Regions from separate parts of the Vagococcus changpingensis genome, predicted to be linked through region 2. Evidence: predicted binding sites of a transcription regulator. Region 2 holds the regulator's gene; the other holds the start of a gene.

Region 1 (11,533 bases), 310 kb from region 2:
ATGCACTTTGGTTTTTTTTATGATTCAACTATGTTATACCAAATATACTAAAAATATAACACTTTATCTTTTGATATTGTTATTTATAAACAGCTATGTTAGGTTTTGTAAGGGGATACATAAATGTCGCCAAAAATCGAAAGGAGAAGTATATCAAATAAAGGTGATATACAACAGATTATGAAAAAAGTTAAATTAGCAACAATCACATTATTAGGGATTGTCGGGTTAGTTGGTTGTACAACTAAAACAAATGAAGACTCTTCTAAGAAAAAAGAGTCAGAACAAAAAGAATTAACCATTTTAGGAACATCTGATATTCACGGTCGGTATATGGCCTGGGATTATACAACAGATGTCGAAAATAAAATCGGTAGTTTTTCTCAAATTGGAACTATCGTAAAAGAAGTTAGAGATAACAATAAGAATACTCTACTTGTTGATGCCGGGGATTTAATTCAAGACAACTCAGCTGAAATTTTTAAAAACGATGATAATCACCCTGCAACAACTGTACTAAAAGCTCTTAAGTACGATGTTTGGACTATGGGAAATCATGAATTTGATTATGGTTTTGATGTTTTAGACAACATCACTGACCAATTTGATGGAGCTGTCCTAGCAGGTAATGTTAAATTAGATAATGATCAACCTTATTTTGATTCTTACAAAGTTATTGAAAAAGATGGGATTAAAGTTGGTTTTATTGGAATGACCACTCCAATGGTTGCGGAATTTAAAAAAGATACTACAATTTTTGATGGAAAAAAACTAACAGACCCAGTCAAAGAAACGATTAACGTTGTAAAAGAGTTGAAAAGTAAAGTCGATGTTTTAGTTGGTGTAGTACATATGGGATTAGATAATGAAAATGATGTACATAATACTGGTGTTGCGGATATGGCTGAAGCCATTCCTGAATTAGATGTGGTTTTTGCCGGACACATGCATAAATTAGTAGAAGAGGAATACATTAATAATGTCTTAATTGTAGAACCTGATAAGTATGGTCGATTTGTCTCACGCGTTGATTTAACATTAGACAAAACAAAAGATGGCTACAAAGTAAAAAATAAAAAAGGATCAGCGATTGAAGTTGCTAAATATAAGGAAGATAAGGAAATCAATGATTTATTAAAATCATCTCATGAAAAAGCGCGTAAAGTCGCGAATACTGTCGTTGGTCAATTAACTGGAATGGACTTAGTTCCTAAAAACGATATTAAAGGGATTTCAAATGCTCAAATAGAAGAAACACCTTTAGTTAACTTCTTTGGTGAAGTGATGCTTCATTATAGTAAAAATGCTGATGTTGTGGCTTTCCAAATCGATACCGATACACCGTCATTAGATATCGGTGACATTAAGAAAAAAGATATTGCCAGAAACTATCAATTTACTGATGGCGAAGTGACAGTCTTTGATATTACCGGAAAAGACTTAAAAGACTACATGGAATGGGGAGCTGATTACTACAATCAAAGCCAACCAGGAGATGTCACCATTAGTTATAATCCAAAAAGAAGAATCAATAAATACAACACAAACGATCGCTTTTACAATGTAAAATACGACATTGATTTATCCCAACCAGCTGGTAAACGCATTACTAATTTAAGACGACTTGATGACACCCCTATTGATTTAAATGAGCCTTTGAAAATTGGAATGAATCAATATCGAATGAATTTCTTAACTTCAGAAGAAGGGCCTTTAGCTGGTAGAAAATTCAACCAAGTATACTCTACCTTTTCTCCTGATGCTTTTGGTGAAGTTGAAGGTCGTATTCGTGAATTATCTGCTCGATATATCAAAGAAGAAAAAAATGGTGTCTATGAAGGTAAGTTACTGAATAATTGGAAAATCGTTGGTACTGATACTGACTCTAAAGCTCATCAAGACGTTGCTGAATTGATTAATGATGATATTATTGAGATTCCAAGTATGGAAGACGGAAAAGTAACCAATATAAAATCAATTAATGTGGATGAAGTTGCCAACGACGATGATATAACAAAACTAAGTAAAAAAGCTAACATTGATAAAACAAAATTAAAAAATGTTAAAACAACTGGAGATTTATATTCCCAAATAAACCAAATTCGAAAAAAATAGTCACTAAAAAGAGGCTGGCCCAAAAGTAATTTATTAAATAAAAATCACCAAACTAATAAAACAGAAATCCCATGAAATCAATATTTTAATAAACTGATTTCACGGGATTTTTTCTATTTTAAGACTTCTGGGTCAGCCTCTTTTTTAAAATGACTCTAACTCCACTGAAGCATGTTCCCAAGATTCTAATAGCGTTTCTTGTTTAGCATAGGTTTCTTGTAATTCTTTATCTAAATCTAAGAGTTGTTCATGATCCTCTAAAATCTCTGGTTGCTCCATCTCTTTTTGGATAGATTCTATTTTTTCTTCTGCTTCTTGCAACTCAGCTTCCAATGAATCAACTAATCGCACCAGTTTACGTTGTTCTTTTTGTCGCTCTTTTGATTCTTCGTAACTTAATTTATCTTTAGTTACTTGATTCACTACATTGTCTTGTGTTTCATTCAATAAAGCTTGTCTTTCTTCTTCTTCTGCTTTTTTCTCGAGGTAGTAATCATAATTCCCATGATAATAAGTACTACCATGTTCTGACAACTCTAAAACGCCTGTTGCGATTCGATTAATAAAGTAACGATCGTGAGAAACAAATAATAATGTTCCATCATACTCGATTAACGCATTCTCCAAAACTTCTTTACTGTCAATATCCAAATGGTTAGTCGGCTCATCAAGAATAAGGAAATTATCTTTTTGCATCGCTAATTTTGCTAATGCTACTCTCGCTTTTTCCCCCCCACTTAATAAGTTAATCGTTTTTTTAACGTCTTCTCCAGAAAATAAAAAACTACCTAAAAGTGTTCTGATATCTTTTTCTGGTGTCGTTGGATGCTCACGCCATAATTCTTCCAACACGCTTTGACTTCCACTAAGTTTTCCTTGTTCTTGGTCATAGTAACCAATATCTACTTTATGGCCAATATCAGCTGTTCCTTTAATAAATGGAATATCTCCAATAATACTCTTTAATAATGTTGATTTACCAACTCCATTTGGGCCAACTAAAGCAATGGATTCTTGTTTACGCAAAGCTAGATTAATAGGTTCACTCAAAATAAGATCATCATACCCCACTGCCACATCATCCAGCGTTAGCACTTCTCTACCTGACGTGCGATTGATTTTAAATAGAAAATGAGCTGATTTCTCATCACCTAAAGGCTTCTCTAATTTTTCCATTTTTTCTAATTGTTTACGACGACTTTGTGCTCGTTTTGTTGTTGATGCGCGTACAATGTTTCGTGCCACAAAGTCCTCTAGTTTTGCAATTTTATCCTGCTGTTTTTCGTATTCTTTTTCTTCTTGTTCTAACCTCTCAGCTTTCATTTCTAAAAACTTCGAATAATTACCTTTATAATGACTAATTTTTCTTCGACTAATATCATATACTTCATTCACAATCTTATCTAAGAAATAACGGTCATGGGATACCATCAAAATAGCCCCACGATAGCCGTGTAAATACCCTTCTAACCAATTTAATGTATCAATATCTAAATGGTTAGTCGGCTCATCTAAAATGAGTAGATTAGGTTTTTCCAATAACAAACGAGCCAATGCTAAACGAGTTTTTTGACCACCTGATAGATTTTGAATTGGGACATCAAAATAGCTTTCATCAAAACGAAATCCATGTAAAACAGATTTTATTTCAGACTCATAACCATACCCATTCATTTCATTAAACTCATGTTGTAATTTATCGTAATCTTTTAGTACTTGTTGATATTTTTCTTCATCATCATGGATATTTGGATCGGCGATGTCTTTTTCTAATTGTCGTAAGTTTTTTTCCATCTCTTGAACATAGTCAAAGACACTAAGCATCTCTTCCCAAATCGTTTTATCTGATTCTAAACCAGTATGTTGGTCTAAATAACCCATTGTTAAATCTCTTGTTTTCGTAACTAAACCTGTATCTGGCTCTTCAATGCCAGCTAATATTTTTAATAATGTCGATTTCCCTGCACCATTACGTCCAACAAGCGCAATTCGACTTTTATCTTGTATATCTAATTGTATATTTTCAAATAATACGTCATCTCCAAATAATCTAGAGACATTGTTAGCTTGTAATAAAATCATGACGTCCTCCATCTTTTAACTTATAAGAACAGTTTATCATAAAACATAAGATATGTTTGGTATATTTATCGTTCAGAATTACTCAAATATAAGCGTAAAAATTGCTTTTATCCCTTAGTAAAGGTATCCTATTAACGTGAACTTTATAACAATGAGGGTATATGAAAAGTGAGGGGAATTATTATGAAAGACACGACTATTCCAAAGGCAACTGCCAAAAGGTTACCTTTGTATTATCGATATTTAAAATTTTTATTTGATTCAGGAAAGAAAAAAGTCTCTTCAACTGAGTTAAGTGAGGCTGTGAAAGTTGACAGTGCTACTATTCGACGTGACTTTTCTTATTTTGGGGAACTAGGTAAACGTGGTTACGGGTATGACGTGGAAAGTTTAATGACTTTTTTTGCTAAAACGTTAAATGAAGATCGTTTAACAAATGTAGCTCTTGTCGGTGTTGGTAATTTAGGACACGCATTATTGAACTACCGTTTCCATCAAAGTGATAGTATTCGTATCAGTGCTGCATTTGATGTTAAACCTGATATTGTTGGTCGCATACTTGATGGCGTTCCTATCTATGATGCTAATGATATGGTCGAACAAATTCGTGCACAACATATTGATGTTGCCATTTTGACTGTCCCACCAGCACATGCACAAGAAAATGCTGACCGTCTAGTTGAAGCCGGAATCAAAGGCATTATGAATTTCACACCAATTCGTATCAACGTTCCAAAGGATGTTCAAATTCAAAATGTTGACCTAACAAATGAAATGCAAACATTAATCTACTTCTTATCTAACTACAAAGAAGACTAAATAAAAAGCTTATCGACCGCTGTCGCTAAGCTTTTTTAATTTAGCCAAAGCACTATCCCATTCATCACCATATGTACCAGAATAGATGTTAAAATACTTCCACTTTTTTTATAAATATATGAAAAAACCATACCCAAACCAAAGTAAATCATCAGATTCCCACTTGTGTGCATCAACATAAAAATCAGCGAACTTACTACAATCCCCACCCAAATCGGTAATTTTTGTCCAATCCAATTGACAAAACTAAACCGAAAAACCAATTCTTCCATGATAGGATTAAATAAAATAGAGACAAGCAAAAATAAATAAGTTGATTGACCTGATATATCTGTGTTGAGATTTAAACTTGGAGAAATCATATTAGTGATAAATAAAAATCCCCATTGGACCATAAAACTTAACAACAGACCTACAACTCCCCACCATGCTATTTTTTTTATAGAAGAAGTTGATTTTGTTAACGTATCTTTTTTTGTCGTTTTAAAATAAATAACTAAAATTAACCATACTATGACACTATAAAGCAACATAGTTTGATTGTTATTTAATGAAAAAAATAAATGACTGTTCAATAAAAATAAATATAGAAAACTTGTATAAATCATATTTCGATTCAATGTCATCTGTGCTTACACCTATCTTTTCTATCGTTGATTTTGATATCTTTTCTTATTGTATCAAAATACTTGCAAAAAAAAACATTTATCTGTATTATAAAAGATGTAATTAGCACTCATTAAACAAGAGTGCTAAAAAATAAAATTATGGAGGGATACACATTGTTAAAACCATTAGGAGATCGTGTTGTTATTAAAGTAAAAGAAGCGGAAGAAAAAACTGCCAGTGGACTAGTTTTAACATCAGCTTCAAAAGAAAAATCTCAAACAGGTGAGGTCATTGCTATTGGTGATGGTCGTACTTTAGAAAATGGGACAAAATTATCCGTATCTGTAAGCGTTGGACAAACTGTCCTATTCGAAAAATATGCCGGTCAAGAAGTCAGTGACTCTGGTGAAGATTACTTAGTACTACACGACAAAGATATAATCGCAATCGTAGAATAAAAATAAAATGATGAGGTGAATAATAAATGGCAAAAGATATTAAATTCTCTGAAGACGCTCGTAGCTCAATGGTACGTGGTGTTGATACATTAGCAAATATTGTAAAAGTAACATTAGGACCTAAAGGACGTAACGTTGTTTTAGATAAATCATTTGGTTCTCCATTAATTACAAACGATGGTGTCACTATCGCTAAAGAAGTCGAACTTGAAGATCGTTTTGAAAACATGGGGGCTCAATTGGTGGCTGAAGTAGCTTCTAAAACAAATGACATCGCAGGTGATGGAACAACGACTGCAACTGTTTTAACTCAAGCAATCGTTCGTGAAGGGCTTAAAAATGTCACTGCGGGTGCTAATCCAATTGGCATTCGTCGTGGGATTGAACTTGCTACTAAAAAAGCTGTTGAAGAATTACATGCTATTTCTAAAAAAATTGACTCTAAAGAATCAATCGCACAAGTAGCTGCTGTTTCTTCTGGTAGTGAAAAAATTGGTGAATTAATCTCTGAAGCAATGGAAAAAGTTGGTAACGACGGCGTTATCACAATCGAAGAATCTAAAGGGATTGAAACTGAATTAGACGTTGTTGAAGGAATGCAATTTGACCGTGGTTATTTATCTCAATACATGGTAACAGACAACGATAAAATGGAAGCTGTTTTAGAAAATCCATACATCTTAATTACAGATAAAAAAATCTCTAATATTCAAGATATTTTACCTTTATTAGAGCAAATTTTACAACAAGGTAAACCATTATTAATCATTGCTGATGATGTTGATGGTGAAGCTTTACCAACATTAGTCTTAAACAAAATCCGTGGTACATTCAATGTGGCTGCTGTTAAAGCTCCTGGCTTTGGTGACCGTCGTAAAGAAATGTTACAAGACATTGCTGCTTTAACTGGCGCAACTGTTATCACTGAAGACTTAGGATTAGATTTAAAAGACACAACAATTGATGCCCTAGGTTCTGCAAGTAAAGTGGTTATCGACAAAGATAACACAACAATTGTTGAAGGAAATGGTGACAAACAAGCAATTGAAAATCGTGTGTCATTAATCCGTTCTCAAATTGCTGAAACAACATCAGATTTTGACCGTGAAAAATTACAAGAACGCTTAGCTAAATTAGCTGGTGGTGTTGCTGTTATTAAAGTTGGTGCTGCAACTGAAACTGAATTAAAAGAATTAAAACTACGTATTGAAGATGCGTTAAACGCAACTCGTGCTGCTGTTGAAGAAGGGATTGTTGCTGGTGGTGGTACGGCATTTGTTAATGTATTACCAAAAGTGGCTGAACTTGATGTAACAGGTGACGAGAAAACTGGTGTGAACATTGTTGTCCGTGCTTTAGAAGAACCAGTTCGTCAAATCGCTGAAAACGCTGGTATGGAGGGCTCAGTTGTTGTTGATAAACTAAAACAAGCTGATGCAGGTGTTGGATACAATGCAAAAGAGGATACTTGGGTTAACATGATTGATGCTGGTATCGTGGATCCAACTAAAGTATCACGTTCAGCTTTACAAAATGCTGCAAGTGTTTCTGCTTTAATCTTAACGACTGAAGGGGTTATTGCTGACAAACCAGAACCAGAATCTGCCGGCATGCCTGGTGGAATGGACCCATCAATGATGGGCGGTATGATGTAAACTCTTTAAAGGAGACATATTGAAATAAAAGGAACCACTTGAGACTTTATGTTTCAAGTGGTTCCTTTTATTTCATCCAAAAATATTTATTCATAACTCTTTTTAAACTTTTTTATATCTTTATATAACATAATATGATAAAACCCTCATATTATGTTAATCTTTCTATTTTTAATACATCATCTTGTAATTCAATTTCAATCAGTTCTTCATAAGGTGTTGGAGATTCCAAACAAAGAACCCCACTACCTTTTATATTTAAATTAAACAATCCTTCGTTTCCCACCATAGCTGATGACATCTTTGAACGCATAATTGCTTTATGTTTTAATCTTGAGTCACAGGCTAAGAATAAACCATCATCAAGTACAATTGAATTGTCCCAGTGTGTTACATCAAATAATAGAATATATTTATACACGTTGGTTCAAGCACTAGTAATCCTTTACCTGTATATTCAGACTTAATCGCAGATTATTTCGTTATAGCACCTCGAACATTGTTACTAAAAAAGTTGCCTACACCTTTTACACCAGTTGTTGCACTGACATCTCCAACTGTCCACTACATAACACTAGCTTGTAAAGTGATATCTGTTTATTCGGCGCCACAAATCACCGCTTTTTTGTCTAAATAATCTTTTATTATTAAGCAAATTTCTCCATCGACCTTCCTCTTACATAAACGCCAACTCTAACAATCTAATTTCTTGTTTCTCACTATCAACTTGTACACGAACCCCATATGGCAATACACATCGTGGCGTCGCATGGCCAAAATTAACATTGTAAACTATTGGCAACTCTTTATTATCAATCACTTTAACTAAAGATTGTTTGTATTCTTCATAAAATACTTCGTCTTGTGGTTTACCAAAAATAACACCATTCACCACATCAAATATACCTTTGTCTTTCAATACTCCCAACATTTTTTCAACTGTTTCTGGCGACTCTTTCACTTCTGACGTTTCAATAAATAAAATCTTTCCTTGCCAATTCGTTAAGTCTGGAAAAATACCGTATCGTTCAACCACTTCTGGTTCATCACTATTTGTAAATGGTGTTAACATATCATACAAACTATCGATACAACCACCTAACAATTCTCCTTCAAATACCGACTTACCTTGTAGCAACTCATAGCCTTTTGTCTCAATATGGCTAATACGTTGTTGCCCTAATGCATTTTTAGAAAAATCCAGCCGTTCATCATACCAAACTTCACTAGGTTTTATTACTTCATATAGCGGACTTTCTGAAAAATAATAACTAAAATACTTTTCAGTATAAGGCAACATACTATCACTAATTTCGCCTAAATCAGGAATAAAAGCCATCCCATAATAAGTGGTTAAACCAAGACAATAAAACATCAAATGATTAATCGTAGAATCAGAAAATCCAGTGAATAATTTTGGTTTAGTTTTGACTAAATTTTTAAATTTTTCATTCTCCATTAGATATGGAAGTGTTCGATAAGTATCATCTCCTCCAATCGCACAAATAATCCCTTTGATAGAGTCATCTTCAAAAGCTTGAATCAAATCCTTGGCCCTTTTTTCTGGATGTCTATCAACAAAATCTATCCCTTTTAAAGCATGTGGCATAAACACAACGTCTAACCCATAATCTTCCAATCTCTTTTTCCCTAAAATAAGGTTATGTTCAACAAATTCTTCTCCCAATAATCCTTTTGATAAGCTGATAATCGCAACTTTATCTCCACGTTTTAATCGTCTTGGTTTAAACATATCTTTCCTCCTAACACTAGTCACTGATTCTACAAATTATACCATAAAAAAATAACTTTGATGTCTCCACCAAAGTTACTGTTTAATCATATTCAACAGACTCTTCTACTTGTTTTGAGTGCAAGAGTACCGTTACTTTACGAGAGATTACTGCTAACCCCTATCCGACCACATCCCCGATAAACGTCATCAAGAAACACATCCTGCTACTGTAAATAATTGATCAAAATGCTAAGTATAGACTATAAACACACATAGTCATTGCAGTAATACCAAAAATCACTATGCCATATAGAAAACCTTCTTTTTTAGTCATTAGTAATCTTTTTCCCTCTTTTTTCAACTTAAAAATCAGCAAAAAAAGGGTAGGAATTATCCTTTCAGATAGTTCCTCCCCTTAATGGAATCTTCACTGCATAAAAATACTGACATATTTTGTAAAAAAATATCAAATATGACTGTTATCATAAGGCCACTCTTATTAAAAATAGTTTAAATATATTAGAAAACCATCTCTTACTTTTTTAAAAACAAAAAAATCTGTTATGATAGAATGGTGAATTATGACTTAGTACGAAAGGAGAGCCATGTATGTCAAAAGATAAAAAAATTGTTGCCCCTTTTTTGAAGCCTATTGCTATTTTCAGTATTGCTTTGGGGATTAGTGCAACAACTGCTGTTGTAGATGGAAGTAACTATAAAACCAAAAAAACAGACACTTCTACAACACAAACTACAACACATACAACTCAAAATCAAACAGACACAACAAAAGAAAGTAACGATTCAGATACAACGAGCAATAGCCCTATTCAACAAACAGATAGCTCAACATCTGAAAATCAAAATAAAACGAGAAATAGTAAAGAAACCAAGCAAAATCAAACACAAGATGAACAATCTTCGGTTGAAAATACCACTCCTTCTTCTGATGTTCAGGAGTCAATGAACAATCAAAATGATATGGAAAAAACAGAAGAAACCGTAACACCAGATGTTCAAACAAAACAAGTTTCTCCTAAAACAAATGAAAATAAAACAGTCACTGGGGGAAATAATTAGATGGATGCAATACTAACCTTGATTTTAAGCAATATTACTAAATTTTTAAATTATTTAAATATTAATCCAAGACTACAAAATAAAATATTAACCGTTGTGAGTGTCTTTCCAACACTTTATATTTTACGAATTGTTAAAGGATATTTTCAAAATGGAAATTACTTAAGAATGAGTTTATATTTACTAATATTTATTGTATTAGCTTATTTTATAGTTTTAAACTTTATCTATTATTTTAAAAATCAAAAAGTTAAATGGGACGTCACTAACTTGATAGAAAATATCGTCCCCGAAGATGCAACGTTTGATGAGACTGTCCAAACCTCATCAACAACTCCTAAAATACAAGGTAAATTGCTTACTTTAACATTAATAGATAATAGTGATCAAGTCATTGATACTGTTATTCATAATCTACTTGATAAAAATTACATTCAAGCAAAAAAATTAAATGACTATGCTTACGAGCTAGAAGATTATACATTGATTCCATTTTATAAAATATCAAAAGGGGAATTATTTATTGGTAGTAGCTATAAAGACTTAACCAAAGTTGCCACCATTAAAATTAATGATGAGGCTGATTCTTTAATCCCACTTGGTGTTTTTGTTAATGGTGGTTCTTATGAAAAAGATGGTATTATTTACAAAGAACCTTATACTTTGGAATTACGGGTTAAAGACAATGATGAACATATCATCCCTCAATCTAGTCAGAATAAGTCTTCTAAAGAGGTATCACATATGAGTCGACGCAAAAAAAGTCAGAAGAAATAATTCAATTCTTCTGACTTTTTTATTAATCCATGTCTACATTGTGGAAGATTTGTTGAACATCTTCTAATTCATCTAACGCATCAATCATCTTTTCAAATTGAGCTAAATCTTCTTCTGATAATTCTACTTCATTTTGAGCAAGCATTTGGATTTCAGCTACTGAAAATTCTGTAATTCCTTTTTCTTTTAATGCTTCTTGAATC
Region 2 (11,533 bases):
ACATACATTTGAAGCGATTTTTAAAACAAATCATGAACAAGTAACCGTTGATATCATTACCTCAAAAAAAACTGAGATCAATCGTATTTTACGACAAGTGTCAGAAGAATTTCCTGACAAAGTAGCGAGTGTGATTGCTAAAACCTATCCAAATAAACAAGTCGTTCAACTGATTTCTAGTCAAATCGATGCAGATAGGATGGATTATTTATTACGAGACGCCTATTTTACTGGAACAGAATATGGTACATTTGATTTAACACGTATTTTACGCGTCATCAGACCTCATAAAAGTGGGATTGTTTTTAAAATAAGTGGCATGCATGCTGTTGAAGATTACATTGTTAGCCGCTATCAGATGTACATGCAAATTTATTTTCATCCTGTCTCTCGAGGAATGGAAATGGTATTAGATCGTTTATTACAACGAGCTCAAGATTTATACCATGATAATAAATCATATTTTAATAAAACGTCGCCTCTTTTAGTTCCTTTCCTTGCACATGATTTTGATTTAAACGATTATCTTGTGTTAGATGATGGTGTATTAACTACGGCATTTCATTTATGGAGCCATTCAGATGATGCTATTTTAAATGATTTATCTAAACGATTTTTAAATCGTGTTCCATTTAAATCAGCAGCCTTTTCAACTGAGAACTTTATCATGTTACCAGATTTGCAAGATTTAGTTGAAAAAGTTGGTTTTAATCATACCTATTATACTGCCATTAATTCCAGTTTTGATTTACCTTATGATTTTTATAAACCAGAAAAATCACAAAATAAAACACAAATTGAGCTTATATATCCGGATGGTGAACTGATTGAACTATCTAGTGCTAGTGAGTTAGTTAGAGCAATTGCAGGAGAAACTAAAGGAGATCAACGCTTTTATTTCCCTGATGAAATGCTTGCATCCTCTACATTAGACAATTATACTTTATTTGAAGACTCTATTAACACTTTTAACAACTCCATAAAAAATGGAGAAATAATTAAAAAGGACGTGTAATATTTGGGAATTAAAATGGTCACGATTGATATTGACGGCACTTTAGTCAATTCAGAAAGAAAATTAACACCAAAAGTGAAGGAAACAATTAAAAAAGCTTCTGATAGTGGGATTGATATTGTTTTAACAACAGGAAGACCAACTATTGGCGTAATTGATTTAGTAAAAGAACTTGAATTAGAAAATGACCACAGTTTTATTATTACATATAATGGTGGCATGATTCAAAATGCTGGAACAAAAGAAATTATTTTACGTCATTCACTGTCATTAGATGACTATCAAGATGTCGAACTATTATCACGTAAACTAGGCGTTCATTTCCATGTACAAGATGCTGATACAATGTATACAGCTAATCCTGATATTAGTCCCTATACCATTAACGAAGCAGTAATCACAGGTATTCCACTACAATATAAACCGGTAAATGACATGACAAAAGATATCAAACTTGTAAAAGCAATGATGATTGATCATGAAGATATTCTTGATGCAGCAATTAAAAAAATTCCACAAGAATTTCATGAACGCTTTGCCATCGTTAAAAGTGCTCCTTACTATCTAGAGATACTAGATCCTAAAGCAACTAAAGGAGAATCAGTCAAAGAACTGGCTGAGCATCTAAACATTAAACAAGAAGAAGTCATGGCAATTGGTGACAATGAAAATGACTTATCTATGATTGAATATGCAGGTATTGGGGTTGCGATGGGAAATGCTGTAGACAGTGTAAAAAGCATTGCAAACAAAATAACTAAAACAAATGATGAAGATGGTGTAGCATATGCCATTAACGAATGGGTGCTTAACAATAACTAAAAAAATCCAGTTACTAGTTTTCTAGTAACTGGATTTTTCATTTACTTATTTGTTTTCTTCCCCATACCAATCATAATGGAACACGCCATCACGATCTTTACGTTCGTAAGTATGAGCACCAAAGTAATCTCTTTGTGCTTGAATGATGTTAGCAGGTAAATCTTTTGTACGATAAGAATCGTAGTAAGAAATAGCTGATGAGAATGTGGGAACAGGTACACCTGTTTCAACAGCTAAGGCAACAACATCACGAACTGATTGTTGGTATTTTGTTGTGATATCTAAGAAATAATCATCTAAAATAAGATTTTTAATTTCTGGATTTCGTTCATAGGCATCCGTAATTTTTTGTAAGAATTGGGCACGAATAATGCATCCTGCTCTAAAGATTTTCGCTATATTACCATAATTTAGATCCCAACCATATTCTTCACTAGCCATACGCATTTGAGCAAATCCTTGTGCGTAACTCATGATTTTACTAAAGTATAATGCTTGACGAATTTTTTCTACAAATTCTTTTTTATCTCCAGTAAATTCTTTCACTGGTGGTACAGGAATAATCTCACTTGCCGCTACACGCTCAGTTTTTAATGCTGAGATATATCGAGCAAAAACAGATTCTGTAATAAGCGGTAGTGGTGTTCCTAAATCAAGTGCGTTTTGACTTGTCCATTTACCAGTTCCTTTATTACCAGCAGCATCTAAGATAACATCAACAATTGGTTTACCGGTTCCTAAATCATCTTTACGCGTTAAAATATCTGACGTGATTTCGATTAAGTAGCTGTCCAACTCACCTGTATTCCATTCTTTAAAAATGTCAGCAACTTCTTCAACTGATAAACCTAAAACGCGAGTTAAGATGTCATATGATTCAGCAATTAATTGCATGTCTCCATACTCGATTCCATTATGTACCATTTTTACATAGTGACCTGCACCATTTGGTCCAATATACGTCACACATGGCACACCATCTTCTGCTTTTGCTGCAATTTGTTCAAAGATTGGGGCTACTAATTCATACGCTTCTTTTTGTCCACCTGGCATCATAGAAGGCCCTTTTAACGCCCCCTCTTCTCCACCAGATACACCAGTACCGATAAAGTTAATACCAGAAGTTGCTAACGCTTCATTACGACGGATAGTATCTTTGAAGTAAGTATTCCCACCATCGATTAACACATCCCCTTCATCTAAAAATGGTAGTAAACTTTCGATTGTTAAATCAGTCGCTTTACCTGCTTTTACCATTAATAAAATTCGTCTTGGTGTTTCAAGAGAATTAACAAACTCTTCGATAGAATAAGTTGCAACTAAATTTTTATCAGGATACTCTTTGATTACTTCCTCTGTTTTTGATGATGTACGGTTAAAAATAGAAACAGTGTATCCTCTACTTTCTATATTTAACGCTAAGTTTTTACCCATGACTGCCATACCGACAACACCAATTTGTTGTTTAGACATACATCTTCCTCCAATTCTTTTTTCAAAAAATGATACTTTTTTATCTATATTATATCTTGCTAATAATTATAGCTTATTTTACCTAAAATATAAATAGACATGACTTTTCTTATGAGATATCACATCTAGACAAAAGAAAAACAGCAAAAATAATCAATAACATACTGACTATCTCGATAGGTTTTAAAACCAATCCTAAAAATAAAACTGAAAATAAAGCTGAACTTAGTGGTTCAAATGATGTTAATAAACTCGAAAACTGTGGTGGTATATATTCTGTACTTTTAAGTAAACAGATATATGAAAAAACGGTACCAATAATCACTATAACTAAAATCCCTAGTAACACACCAGGTGTAAAAGTAGGTACATCTTGCCAAATCGGTTGATAAACCTGAAAAGACACCCCACCTATTAGCATACCCCATCCTATAATAAGTGTTGTTCCATATTTTGCCATAAGTTTTCTTGGTTGAATAATATAAAAAGCACCTAAAAATGCTGATAATAATCCCCAAAACAACCCATTCGGTGACATAGCTAATTCATTTAGGTTTCCTTTAGTTACTAATAAAAAAGTCCCCAATAATGATAGCACAATACTGACCACACTTGATTTATTTGGTAGCTCTTTCTTTTCGATAATAAAATAAACGACTAATAATATTGGTGATAGATATTGTAATATCGTTGCAGTCGCTGCATTACTAACTTGAATAGCTTTGAAAAAAGAATACTGTAACCCAAGTACTCCCAGTACACTAAAAATAATTAATTGAATTAATTCAGTTTTATTTTTTAGAGGAGATAAGCTATCTTTATTCCCTTTTCCCATTTGATACATTAAAATTAAAAAACCTGCCACAATCATTTTAACGGCTACAAGCCAACTAGCTGATACGTGTTTTGTTGTCATCAAATATTCAGCCACTACTCCAGATGCTCCCCAAAAAACTCCACCTAAAATAGCTAAAATCATACCCTTTAATTTACTACTTCTTTTTTCCATTTTTTCACCTCCCCCTTATCGCTTTATTCTACAGCTTTAAGGCCTATAAAAACAATAAAAACCTAGAAATATTCTAGGTTTCCATCGTTTATTTTATGGTTAATTTTAAGTGTTCTAAATTCGTATACATAACAGACAGATAATCTTCTCCCCCATCCATCTCTTTTTTAGTCAAACTCTCTAACGGATTAAGTTCTGAAAGTGTCGCCCCAGTTGCGCTAGTAATGGTTTCGGCTACTTTTGATGACGCGCTACTTTCTGTATAAATCACTTTAATATTATCTTTTTTGACTAAGTCTTCAATATTTTTTAATTCTTTAGGTGTAGGTTCTTGATCAGGAGAAATGCCAGAAATTGCCACCTGTTTTAATCCATATTGTTTAGCTAAATATGAAAAGGCAGTGTGTTGTGTGACAAATGTTTTTTGAGTGGCATCTTTTGTTGCATCCACGTAAGCTTCATTTAATTTATTTAGTTTCTGTGTAAAGTCAGTTGAATTCTTTTCATAGATATCTTTATTTGGTGTATCAACTTCAACTAAGCCTTTTGTAATCGTCTCTACTTCTTTTTTAGCCAAAACAGGATCTAACCACACATGCGGATCTAATTGATGATCATGTGAGGCTTCTCCTTCATGCTCATGTTCTTCAGTTGCTTCCATCAAGTCAATACCTTGGCTTGCTTCAATCACTTTCACTTTTTTCGTATCAATAGATGCAAGGACATCTCTTACCCATGTTTCCATCTCGTTTGAATTATAAATAAATACATCAGCATTTTGAATTTTTGCCAAATCTTTTGCACTGGGCTCATAATCATGCGGTTCTACACCAGCTTCTGTTAAAACCGTCACCTCTGCTTTGTCTCCCGTAACTTTTTTCGCAAAATCATACATGGGATAAAAAGAGGTTACCACTTGTAGTTTATCTGCTTCTTTTTTATCTTCTTTTACCGTATTACCACATGCAACAAGTAAACTAGTCAAAGCGACACCTAAAATAATTTTCGTTATGCGTTTCATGGTATATCCTCACTTTCGCTCAAATCGTAAACATTACTATCTAATAATATATATTACATGTTTTTTATAGTTATTTCAAGTAAAAATAAAAAAAGTAAAACAAATAAACTGTTTTACTTTTTTCGTCTTACTTATTTTTTCTTTTTCTTATGACCTGAAGAAAAGGCATCTTTCATTTTATCAAAAAAACCTTCTTCTTGTTCAACTACTGCTTTTTCACCATTTAATTCAGCAAATTGACGTAGAAGTTTCTTTTGCTCTTCATTCATTTTAGTTGGTGTATCAACATGAACCGTTACTTGTTGATCGCCATTTCCATTACTACGTAATCTTGGTGCACCTTTTCCTTTAAGTCTAAAGGTTGTACCTGTTTGGGTCCCTGCTGGTATTCTTAACTTCACTCGTCCATGAACAGTTGGGACTTCAATCTCGTCTCCTAGCGCTGCTTGAACAAATGTAATATGGTGATCATAATAGATTTCAGAACCATCTCTTTCAAAGATTGGGCTTTCTTCCACACTAAAGACTACATATAAATCACCATAAGGTCCACCATTATAACCTGCTTCCCCTTGTCCAGATAAACGCATTTGTTGTCCATCTTCAACACCAGCTGGAACAGTCACTTTAACAGAATGAGACTTAATCATACGTCCAGCACCATGACATGTTTCACATTTTTCTTTAATGATTTTACCTGTCCCTTGACACTCATCACATGATTGTTGACTCATCATACGTCCAAGTGGCGTTTGTCTTTCAACATTAATAACACCTGAACCATGACATTTAGGACAGTTTTCTGGATGAGTTCCTGGTTTTGCTCCAGTTCCATGACATGTCGCACATTCGTCTTCACGATTATAACGAATATTTTTTTCTAACCCGAAGATTGCTTCATTAAACGTTAAATCTAATGTATACTGCAAATCAGAACCTTGTCTTGGCGCATTAGGATTACTAGAACGTCCTCCACCGCCAAAGAATGATTCAAAAATATCTTCAAACCCTCCGAAACTACCACCAAAATCTTGGAAACCACCACCGCCAAAACCACCAGCACCAAAGTTTGGATCAGTACTTGCATGGCCATATTGGTCATAAGCTGCACGTTTTTGTGCATCACTTAATACTTCAAATGCTTCAGATACTTCTTTAAACTTCTCTTCTGCATCGGGTTCTTTATTTATGTCTGGATGATATTTTTTGGATAGTTTACGATAGGCTTTTTTTATTTCATCATCTGTTGCTGTTTTAGATACTCCTAAAACCTCATAATAATCTCTTTTGGCCATATATAACTAACCCCCCATTTTTCTAAAACGTCTAAATTCGTTTAAATCATACCACAAATCAGTCAATTTTAGAATGCTTTATCGTAATAATCAAGAGAAAAAGCCAAAAGCACAATGCTTTGGCTTTTTTCTTGACTCATCATTATTTTTCGTCGTCGTTGATTTCTTCAAAGTCTGCATCAACAACATCATCCGCGCCACTTTGTGCTGCTTCTGGATTTTCTTGTGCTTGTTGTGCTGCCGCTTGCTCATATAATTTAACAGTTAAAGCTTGGACAATTTCATTTAATGCATCGCGTTTAGCTTTCATGTCTTCAATGTTATTAGCTTCTACAGCTGCTTTTAATTCATCACGAGCATCTTCCGCTTTTTTCACTTCGTCCGCATCAACTTTTCCTTCTAACTCGCCTAAAGTTTTGTCAACTGAGAATAATAACGCATCGATGTCGTTACGTAAATCAACTTCTTCTTTACGTTCTTTATCTGCTTCAGCATTTGCTTCAGCATCTTTCACCATACGTTCAATTTCTTCATCTGTTAGACCTGAAGATGATTTGATTGTAATAGTTTGTTCTTTTTGAGTACCTAAGTCTTTTGCACTTACGTTAACAATACCATTTTTATCGATATCAAATGATACTTCGATTTGTGGCACACCACGTGGAGCTGCAGGAATATCTGTTAATTGGAATCTTCCTAATGTTTTGTTGTCAGCTGCCATTGGACGTTCACCTTGTAAAACATGGATATCAACGGCTGGTTGGTTGTCTGCTGCTGTAGAGAAGACTTGTGATTTACTTGTTGGGATTGTTGTGTTACGGTCGATTAATTTAGTAAACACGCCACCCATTGTTTCAATACCTAATGATAACGGTGTAACATCAAGTAAGACAACATCTTTAACATCACCAGTGATTACTCCACCTTGGATAGCAGCACCCATTGCGACTACTTCATCAGGGTTAACTGATTTGTTAGGTTCTTTTTTAGTTTCTTTTCTTACAGCTTCAACTACTGCAGGAATACGAGTAGATCCACCAACTAAGATAACTTCATCAATTTCTGAAGTTGAAATACCAGCATCTTTAATTGCTTGACGAACTGGAATTTTAGTTCTTTCAACTAAATCAGATGTTAATTCATCAAATTTCGCACGAGTTAAGTTTAACTCTAAGTGAAGAGGTCCAGCTTCTCCAGCAGTGATGAATGGTAAGCTAATTTGAGTGCTTGTTACACCTGATAAATCTTTTTTCGCTTTTTCAGCAGCATCTTTCAAACGTTGTACTGCCATTTTATCTTTAGACAAATCAATGCCATTTTCTTTTTTGAATTCTTCTACTAAGTAGTCGATGATTTTTTCGTCAAAGTCATCCCCACCTAAGTTGTTGTCACCTGCAGTTGATAATACATCAAATACGCCATCACCTAGTTCAAGGATAGACACGTCAAATGTACCACCACCTAAGTCAAATACTAATACTTTTTCATCACGGTCAGTTTTATCTAAACCATAAGCTAAAGCTGCTGCAGTTGGTTCGTTAACAATACGTTCAACTTCTAAACCAGCGATTTTACCAGCATCTTTTGTTGCTTGACGTTGAGCATCGTTGAAGTAAGCTGGAACAGTAATAACTGCTTTATCAACTTTTTCGCCTAAGTAATCTTCAGCAAATCCTTTGATGTATTGTAAAATCATCGCTGAAACTTCTTGTGGAGTATATGATTTTCCTTCAACTTCTACTTTATATCCAGGTTCACCCATATGACGTTTAATAGAAGAAATTGTATTTGGGTTTGTTACTGCTTGACGTTTTGCTACTTCACCAACTTGGATTTCACCATTTTTAAACGATACAACAGATGGTGTTGTACGGTTACCTTCTGGATTAGTAATAATTTTTGCTTCTCCGCCTTCTAATACAGCTACTGCAGAGTTTGTTGTTCCTAAGTCAATACCAATTATTTTACTCATATTAAAAATCTCCTTTATCTAATTATTTTATTTAAATATCATTTATATTATTGTGTCACGATAACCATTGATGGTCTTAAAATACGATCATGCAATATATAACCTTTTTGTAACACTTGAACAATCACATCTGATTCTTGACCATCTTCAGCGGGAACTGTTTGGACGGCTTGATGTAAATTTGGATCAAATTTTTCACCTTCAGCTTTTATCTCTTCGATACCAGATTCTTTAAAAGCATGTAACATACTTTCTCTCACCATCTCAATTCCTTTTTTCATCGCCTCACCATGCTCATCGCTCACTTCAATTGCTAACGCACGATCTAAGTTATCCAAAGCTGGTAATAACTCTTTTGCTAATTCTTGTGCCCGATATCTAGAAGCTTCCTCACGCTCTTTTTTATGTCGATTGCGCATATTCGCAATTTCTGCTTGAGCTCTTAGGAATTGATCTTCCATCTTATCTAAATCTTCCTGTAATGTTTGTTCTAACGATTCTTCCGTTTCGTTTTCTTCTACCACTTCTTCGGTCTCAACAGCCTCATTTGTTTCAGCTATCGACTCTTCGTCTTTTTTTTCTTCCTCGTTAACTTTATCAACTGATTCGTCTTTCTTCACTTTAGTCAGTCTCCTTTCACTCTCCACTATTTTCCAAATGTCGATAATATGTTTCTAGATGTCTAGATAGCTCATCCGTCAAAACATCCATAACTCCTAACAGTTTCGAATAAGACATGTTAGCAGGTCCTAAAACAGCTACTAATCCTTTGCCTCGTTGAAAAACATCGTACGATCCAGTTACTAAACTCATGTTTTGTAACAATTCATTGTTTAGTTCATCTCCAATTTTAATATCAATTTTTTCATCTTTATCCGATATAAGAAGCTCAGTCAATTTATCTGTATCACTAATTAAGGAATACACTGACTGAAACTCATTTGGGTTTGTAATAGCAGCAGAATTTAATAAATTCATCCCTCCACCCACATAAATTTGTTCATCAAAAGCTTGATTAAACACATCTTCGAATAAGAATAAAATATTACTTGAATTATTAAAATAACGTTGGAGAACTAATGGAATCTCCGTTCGAAGCTTATGGTAAACTGTCAAAAGTGTTTCTCCCAACAATCGATCATTGATGATTCGAATCATTTTTTCGATATCTTCAGTTGACACTGAACTTGGAATTGAGAACACTTGACTTTCAACATATCCTTGATCAATCACAATAATCGCCATTAATTGGCGAGTATTCAACGGAACAATTTGAAACCCAGTTAATCGACGTTCTTTTACCTCTGGCCCTAACGAAAAGGCTGTATAACTTGTTAAATCGGATAAAATATTAGCAGACCACTCAATGATTTCATTTGTGGCGTTAAACTTGCGATTAAACAATCGTTTGATACGTTGAACATCGGTAGAACTAATCTTACTAGGATCCATTAAATGATCCACATAATAACGATATCCTTTCATTGAAGGAATTCTACCGGAAGACGTGTGCATTTTTTGAATAAGACCAAAATCTTCCAATTTCGACAGCTCATTTCGAATGGTTGCTGAACTAACTGTAATCCCGTTATTCATCAAGGTCTTCGATCCAACAGGTTGTCCTGTTTCAGTATAGAGCTGAACTAATAATTGTAAGATGTGTTCTTGTCTCATACTCAACATGCGAATCACCTTCCTTATTAGCACTCATTCACACTAAGTGCTAACTACATTATTAATATAACAAGGATTAATTTTTTTGTCAACTAAAAGCCTCTCCTTTTTAGCACTCTTTGTTATAGAGTGCTAAATCTAACGATACCATATTAATAAAGCTTAATAAACAAAGGATTCATCTATATTATGACAAATCTATAAATGAGTAATCACAAGAATATGTCAATTTATTTTGTCAAAAAAACGAGAATAACAAAAAAACAGCCTAATTTTTTCTCTTTAGACTGTTTCATACTTATTTTTCTAATAAAAATTTCTCAAAAACATCATTTCCTAAAATTAATCCTTTATCCGTTAACGAAATAAAGCCATCTCTTATTTGAATCATTTCTTCCTCTATTAAACGCTCAGCGACACTTCCATAAATAGATTCAAATGTTTGACCAAATTTTTGTTCAAAATTAGGTAGAGAAACACCTTGTTTTTTACGTAATCCTAAAAACATTTCCTCTTCCATTTGATGCTTAATCGTTAAATTTTCTGTTGTAATAGTAGGTAAGTTATTTTGTCTTAAGGGTTCTAAGTAATGTTGGATAGGTCCATGATTTTTATAACGAATATTGCCTAAATAACCACTTGCTCCTGCGCCCAATCCATAATAATGATCATTATTCCAGTAAACCAAGTTATGTTTGCTCTCTTTTCCTACTTCAGCAAAATTACTCACTTCATACTGATGTTTTCCAGCTAACGTCATGCGTTCGATAGCTCGCTCAAACATATCTCCCTCAACATCAATCCCTGGTAAATGCAATCTGCCTTGCCTTGCCCAATTATAAAACATGGTTTTATTTTCTAAAATCAATGAATACATAGAATAATGAGGTAAATCTAGTGCCAAAGCTTTATCCAGCGTGTCTTCAAAACTTTCCATTGTTTGATTTGGTAAAGCATAAATTAAATCAATACTAACATTGGAAAAATCAGCACGTTCTAAAAGAGACATCGTATCAAATACATCTTGTGCTGAATGTTTTCGACCAATTTTTTTTAATAACCTATTATCAAACGTTTGAACTCCCATAGACAATCGATTGACCCCATGTGTTTGAAGAACTTTTATTTTATCCATTGTCAAATCACCTGGATTAGCCTCTACAGTAAATTCATCACTTGGGTTAAACGGTAATAATTCTTTTATACCACTTAATAGACGGTCGAGCTGTTTAGCAGATAAAGACGTTGGTGT

What was found. The regulator HrcA, encoded in region 2, represses chaperone genes, less so after heat shock. The targets are predictions, from matches to a motif close to TTAGCACTCNNNNNNNNNGAGTGCTAA.
Region 1: the regulator HrcA is predicted to act here: its motif matches at 5,746-5,772, upstream of groES (co-chaperone GroES).

Annotation. Positions count from the first base shown of each region.
Region 1 is NZ_CP093384.1:1,603,131-1,614,663, forward strand. It holds gene MN187_RS07715 (bifunctional metallophosphatase/5'-nucleotidase) at 124-2,115, shown strand; gene MN187_RS07720 (ABC transporter ATP-binding protein) at 2,260-4,197, opposite strand; gene MN187_RS07725 (redox-sensing transcriptional repressor Rex) at 4,381-5,016, shown strand; gene MN187_RS07730 (CPBP family intramembrane glutamic endopeptidase) at 5,052-5,642, opposite strand; gene groES (co-chaperone GroES) at 5,799-6,083, shown strand; gene groL (chaperonin GroEL) at 6,110-7,738, shown strand; gene MN187_RS07745 (AIM24 family protein) at 7,890-8,159, opposite strand; gene MN187_RS07750 (S66 family peptidase) at 8,415-9,491, opposite strand; gene MN187_RS07755 (hypothetical protein) at 10,083-10,553, shown strand; gene MN187_RS07760 (DUF6681 family protein) at 10,554-11,330, shown strand; gene MN187_RS07765 (YebC/PmpR family DNA-binding transcriptional regulator) at 11,353-11,533, opposite strand, start outside.
Region 2 is NZ_CP093384.1:1,294,641-1,306,173, forward strand. It holds gene MN187_RS06425 (HD domain-containing protein) at 1-1,015, shown strand, start outside; gene yidA (sugar-phosphatase) at 1,019-1,837, shown strand; gene gnd (NADP-dependent phosphogluconate dehydrogenase) at 1,883-3,310, opposite strand; gene MN187_RS06440 (DMT family transporter) at 3,420-4,319, opposite strand; gene MN187_RS06445 (metal ABC transporter substrate-binding protein) at 4,408-5,340, opposite strand; gene dnaJ (molecular chaperone DnaJ) at 5,472-6,635, opposite strand; gene dnaK (molecular chaperone DnaK) at 6,778-8,607, opposite strand; gene grpE (nucleotide exchange factor GrpE) at 8,655-9,227, opposite strand; gene hrcA (heat-inducible transcriptional repressor HrcA) at 9,244-10,290, opposite strand; gene hemW (radical SAM family heme chaperone HemW) at 10,580-11,533, opposite strand, start outside.